Linked DNA regions of Gloeothece verrucosa PCC 7822. The protein of the gene in region 1 binds, or shares a complex with, the protein of each later gene. Links are inferred from orthologs where the notes say so. Each region holds a gene or a part of one and is shown on either strand. Other genes may lie near its edges.

Evidence for each region. Proteins that work in one complex are often made in the same cells at the same time.
Region 2: the proteins of CYAN7822_RS20980 (region 1) and CYAN7822_RS27150 are in contact, whole or in part, in a solved structure (PDB 8RP0), measured with the Escherichia coli proteins. The link is inferred for Gloeothece verrucosa PCC 7822 from one-to-one orthologs.

The regions. Positions count from the first base shown.
Region 1 is NC_014501.1:4,708,507-4,711,527, reverse strand. Bases 38-3,019 are described here. They hold CYAN7822_RS20980 (anthranilate synthase component I), read right to left. Parts: upstream 2,307-3,019; coding sequence 768-2,306; downstream 38-767. Other genes in these bases: CYAN7822_RS20975 (N-6 DNA methylase), read right to left, coding at 2,980-3,019; CYAN7822_RS37830 (hypothetical protein), read right to left, coding at 2,785-2,925; CYAN7822_RS20985 (DUF4126 domain-containing protein), read left to right, coding at 205-762. In the rest of the region: CYAN7822_RS20990 (Glu/Leu/Phe/Val family dehydrogenase), read right to left, coding at 1-9; more of CYAN7822_RS20975, read right to left, coding at 3,020-3,021. UniProt on the Escherichia coli protein: Part of a heterodimeric complex that catalyzes the two-step biosynthesis of 4-amino-4-deoxychorismate (ADC), a precursor of p-aminobenzoate (PABA) and tetrahydrofolate.
Region 2 is NC_014501.1:6,037,531-6,040,385, forward strand. The notes cover bases 40-2,855. They hold CYAN7822_RS27150 (anthranilate synthase component II), read right to left. Parts: upstream 1,835-2,855; coding sequence 1,244-1,834; downstream 40-1,243. Other genes in these bases: msrA (peptide-methionine (S)-S-oxide reductase MsrA), read right to left, coding at 40-333; CYAN7822_RS27145 (MBL fold metallo-hydrolase), read right to left, coding at 347-1,213; CYAN7822_RS27155 (diacylglycerol kinase), read right to left, coding at 1,839-2,348; ybeY (rRNA maturation RNase YbeY), read right to left, coding at 2,426-2,855. Outside these bases: more of msrA, read right to left, coding at 1-39. UniProt on the Escherichia coli protein: Part of a heterodimeric complex that catalyzes the two-step biosynthesis of 4-amino-4-deoxychorismate (ADC), a precursor of p-aminobenzoate (PABA) and tetrahydrofolate.

The DNA of each region.
Region 1 (3,021 bases):
CTTATCCATATCCTCATTTCTCCTTTGGTTTTTCGTGATCCCCGTTGATTAATTCTCGATTAGTTCTATTTTTATTTAAACATATTTTTTGGTATAAATTGTTACAGTTTATTTTTATTAATTATGTATATGTACTGTCTCTCTACTGATAGTGATATCGGTGCATCAAGTAAACTAGAGAAAACTCTCGCTGGCAACAAGGTCATGATTATAGGACTTTTAGCTGCTCTTTCAGCATCTGCTGCGGCAGGGATGAGAATTGCCTTGCCTTTGTTGATTATTGGCCTGTTGCATAGCCAAATGTGGAATCAACTGCCCTTGCTGTCTCAGATTAATCCTCGGGTTTTATTAACCATACTCATCAGTTGGTCACTGTTTGAGTTATTTGGCTCAAAATATTTATTAGGACAACGGGTTCTTCAAGTTGTTGAGGTTCTGTTTAGTCCTATGGTAGGGGCTTTAATGAGTCTTAGCGTTGCCCATATCCTTGAACTAGAGTTTAGACCTCTGTGGGTGCTTGGGATGGTAGGAGGTCTTTTTGCTTTATTGTTACAACTGGTGCAAGCGGGGTGGTTTTTTCGTCTGCGGGGAATTCCGATCTGGGTTGTGTGTTTAGAGGATATTCTCTGTGTTTTTTTGGTGCTTTTTGCCTTTAAAGCGCCTGAAAATGGGGGATTAATTGCGCTTTTACTCTTATGGATCGCTATTCGTAGTTCTAAAGCTTGGCGAGATTGGTCTAAGCAAAAACCCCCTCATTCTTAATAAGGCTAGAATGTTGAATGGTAAAAGATTTCAGCCAAATTTAAAGCATTCAGTTGAGCTTGTGCTTTATGTAGAGACTCATACCATTCTTTTTCGGGGTCACTATCTGCCACAATTCCTGCACCCACTTGTCCCCAAACTATTGCCCCTGAGCAATCTTTGAGATCACTATAAAGTAGAGTCCGAATCAAAATATTTAAATCCAAATTTCCACGCCAATCAAGATAACCACAGGAACCATAAAATAAATTACGCTTTACCGGTTCAAGTTCTTCAATTATTTCCATACAACGAACTTTAGGACAACCGGTAATCGTCCCGCCAGGAAATACCCCTCTAATCAAGTCTACTGTGTCCGAATTCGGGTGTAGAGTACCCACTACATTACTAACCAAGTGCATGACATGACTATAACGCTCAATGGTCAAAAGTTCATCCACTTTTACCGTTCCCCACTGACACACTCTACCTAAATCATTGCGTTCCAAATCAACGAGCATGATGTGTTCTGCTCTTTCTTTAATATTGGCAATTAACTCTTCGGCTAACTGTTCATCTTCCGTAGGAGTAACGCCCCGCGCTCGCGTTCCTGCAATGGGCCGAGTCTGAACCTGCTGTCCTGTTCGCTGTATTAATCGTTCAGGAGAACAGCTTATCATCGCTCCCCAAGGTGTTTGCCAATAACTCGCAAAAGGAGAGGGGTTAATCTTCTGTAATGCTCGATAGATTGACCAACTATCAAAAACTGTATGGGCCTCAAACCTTAGTGATAAATTAGCCTGAAAAATATCGCCCGCTTGAATATATTTTTTCGCTTTCTGTACCGCCGCTATATACTCTTGTTGATTCATCTGAAAAATAGGAGTCACCGGATGAGTAGAACAAAGGTTTAGGCGAGGGTCTTCTATTTTTTGAGCCGCTTTCTCTAGCCGCTTTTCCATCACCTCGAGTTGAGGGGAATCACTAGCCGCTAACCAGAGTATTTGCTGCTGATGGTCTAAAACCGCAAAAGAGTCTGGTTCATACCAGTAAGCTATAGGAAAAGGCAGAGGATCTGCTTTATATTCGGGTAATTGTTCAATTTCTGTGGCTAAGTCATAGCCAAGCCATCCTAACCAACCACCGCTAAAAGGCAGTTCCGGCGGGACTATAGCGGGTAGACTGGTATTGTGGTGAGCAGAATCGAGCAAACGCCGCAAGAAAGGCAGAATATCTCCCACTGCGGGAGTCCAGACTTGAGGTTGACCGTTAATTACCCGAGGCGAACCGGCACAAATGGAATATCGAGCTAACTGGGAACTATTTGAATTGCCGGGACTTTCTAGAAGGGTCGCTATCTTGTGAATTTTATCTTGAGGATGAAGAAATAAGGTTTCAAAAACTTGTGAGCCGCTACGTTTGTTGAGGGGCAGCTTTTGCCAATACAAGGGTTGTCGGGTTGAGGAGGTTGGGGTAAAGATCTCACTAGCGATAGCGGCGTTAACCTCTGTATGATGATAAAAACTTGCTTTTTCTTGAGAAAACCGATTGCCGATTTGAGCCATTGTTTCTTGAGTTAGGGGGTGAATCCAATCAGGAACGAGAAAGCTTAGAGGTACTGCTACATAGGCATAACGTAAAATATCCGGTGCTGGCAATTGTAGCTTAGGTAATTGTAAGATTTCTTGCTCATAGAGAACTAGATCTAAGTCGATGGAACATTTGGCTTTCCCAGATTTTGCGCGAATGCGGCCTAATTCGTCTTCTGTCGGGCGTAAAACCTGCTCGTAAAGCTTGAGGGGGGGTAAATTTGTTTCTATTAAACAAGCACCATTGAGATAGGGAGGGCTAGTGTGATGACCAATGGCGGGGTTTTCATAAACTGGAGACAGGGCTAAAATCCGTACTTTTTGGGCTAGAGTCTTTAATCCCTTGACTAAGTTGGATTTAGCGTTATCGTTAGAACCAAAAGCAATTACAGCAAGATACACTGTTTGAAAAAAATTTAGATATTTTTAATGATCAGTCACTTTACAATATTAGCTAGAGATAGCGCAACTTATATTCCTTGGTTTGCTTCCTTGAGGCGGCTGTTGGGGGAATAAGTACCTGGACAAAAATCAAGTTAACTGTGAGGTTAGGGTGTCGGGTGTCGGGTGTCGGGTGTGGGGTAATTGTAGCCATTTTACAATTCTTTATATAGAGTGCTTTATTTATGTCCGACTACTTACAATAGATCTAGTTTTTTTCTCTTTTTTGAAGATACAATAAATATTCTTT
Region 2 (2,855 bases), 1.3 Mb from region 1 along the record:
AGTATGATAAAAAATCACAGAACGGTATTGTTCTCCCCGGTCTGGGCCCTGATGATTTAAGCTAGTGGGGTCATGAATTTTCCAAAACACCTCCAACAATTCCTCATAACTAATCTGTTGAGGGTCGTATTCTACCTGTACTACTTCAGCATGACCGGTAATTCTGGCACAGACATCAAGATAGGAGGGGTTAGGGAAATGTCCCCCCATATAGCCCACAGAAGAGGAAACAATCCCCTTACAGGCGCGAAAGGCGGCTTCTACTCCCCAAAAACATCCTGCTCCAAAAGTGGCTTTTTCAGTGTTTTGATTGGTTGTTGATGGTTGGCTCATTCTCTCTCGAAATTTACTTGCTTGAAGTCGGTTTACTTTGCGTGGTTGATGGTGTCGGGGCGGCGGGTGAGGTGGTCCTCTCAGAGGCCGGTCTTAAAACTTTTTTATAATCTAATATCCGAATCAATGTACCTTCTTTAGGCAAATCTTGCCGTTTAATCAGCAGTTGATTGTCCGGAATGTTGCGAACATTCATTCCCTCTACTAACTTCAAAAAGTTATCTAACGGCGCAATATCACAAGCCGCTTTATCGGCTGCCGTCGTCATATATTGAGTAGGAATGACAATTTTCGGGTCTAAAATCTCCATGGCCTGTTTGGCCTCTTGTGCATTATACGCTTTCGGTCCGCCACCAACCGGGATAAAGGCCAAATCCGGAGAACCCATCAAAATTTTTTGTTCTATGGCAATAGGTGCGGCCGCCCCACCTAAATGTAGAACTCTGATTCCTCCTTGATTCCAGCGCCAAGCCACATTGGTGCCAAACTGTCGCCCGCCCTTGCGATCATGATCAATCCCTATGCCTTGAATCCTAAAACCTCTAATTTCATAGACTCCAGGTTCATACAACACTCTAGGATTACCGGGTAATTTTTCGGCGGCTCCTTCATCCCAAAGTTGACTACTAATTAACACCAGGTCCGACTCTACCCTAGGCAAACGATAGCCGGCTGTACAGCCAATGCTTCGGAAAGGATTCACTAAAATTCTTAGACCACTACCGGATAGCAAAAAACAGGTATGACCAAAATATTGTACTAACAGAGAGTTACTTGGCTGGGTTTGTCCTTGTGCCTTTTGCCAGTTTGAGGTTAATAAGCTGCTGGCTGCTGCAAAAATGCCGGCACCTCCGTAGTAAATCACCTGTCGTCTTTTCATAGAGCGGATTATTAATTATAAAATTAATTGTTAAGAGATGGATTCTAGAAAGTTTCGTAACAATTGTTTACCTGATTGGGTTAAGATACTTTCTGGATGAAATTGGACTCCTTGAATGTGGGGATAGTTCCGATGACGAACTCCCATGACTGTGCCATCTTCTACCCAAGCGGTAATCTCTAAGACATCGGGCATAGTTTCTCGTTCAATCACCAGACTATGATAGCGAGTGGCACTAAACGGATTATCCAATTTTTGGAAGACACCGATGCCGTTATGATAAATTTCTGAGGTTTTTCCGTGCATCAACACCGGGGCCGAGATAATTTTACCCCCAAATACTTGCCCAATACTTTGATGTCCTAAACAAACCCCTAAAATGGGCAGTGTTGGTCCAAGTTGAGCAATGATATCCATAGAAATCCCCGCATCTTCGGGACGGCCAGGACCCGGGGAAATAACCACAGCATCTGGATTGAGATGTTTAATTTTTTCGAGGTCTATAAGATCATTACGATACACTTGGATTTCTGAGGCAAGCGGGATTTCCGTTCCCAGTTCCCCCAAATATTGAACTAAATTATAGGTAAAACTATCGTAGTTATCTATGACAAGAATCATTTAATTATCCAGCACAGGAAATAAAGGTCATCATCGGGGGAATTAAAACAAAACTGGCCACTAATAGAGCCGCAAGGGCCGCAATGAGTACCGCTCCTGCCGCACAGTCTTTAGCAATTTTAGCCAGTTCATGATAGGATTGCCCGACTGTCAGGTCTACCACCGACTCTAAAGCGGTATTTAATAATTCTAATACCATCACTAAAGCACAGGTAACAGCGATGATTGCCATTTCTACGGGGCTGACTTTAAAAAAGCCGCCTAAACTCAGAGCGACAATGGTAAGGGCCACATGAATTCTAAAATTTCGTTGAGTAGCAAAAGCATAAGACACTCCCGCCCAAGCATACTTAAAACTAATTAATAAATTCGACGCGACTTGCCAAGCATATTCATGTCTCAGTTCATTTGAGGCTTCAATGAAGTTGCGGGAGCCGATGGCGTTAGAAGGAAGATAGGGCATGGTAGACACGTGACCATTGGTTGATTGAGATATTCTTATTTTAGATTTCATAAATCGATTACCTGTTAGTTAAAAAAAGTTTTTTCTTTATTTAATGATTTGTATTTGTTCCCTCAAAAAAATTGGCTTTAATCCTGATGCAACAGGGGTAAATGGTTTAACAATATTTCCTGTTGAGAAAGCATTGCCATGAGGCTTTCATCATCGGGATGGTCCCAACCCAACAGATGCAAAAATCCGTGAGCCGCTAAATTGGCCAATTCTCGAGTTAATGAATGTCCTTGTTCGGTTGCCTGTCTTGAAGCCGTTTCTACCGAGATAATAATATCTCCTAGATATAAAGGTTCATCGGAAAACTCGTCAATTTGATAGGGAACCTCTACTTCTAAGGCAGCAAAAGCTAATACATCTGTCGGTTGATTTTTGTGACGATATTGAGCGTTGTAATACTGAATTTCTTGATCGTCTGTCAATCGCAAACTTAACTCATAGCTGTCTGATGAAGGCAGAGCCGCCACCAGCATCTCTAGCCAAATTTGAAACCAACTCTCCCAAGTC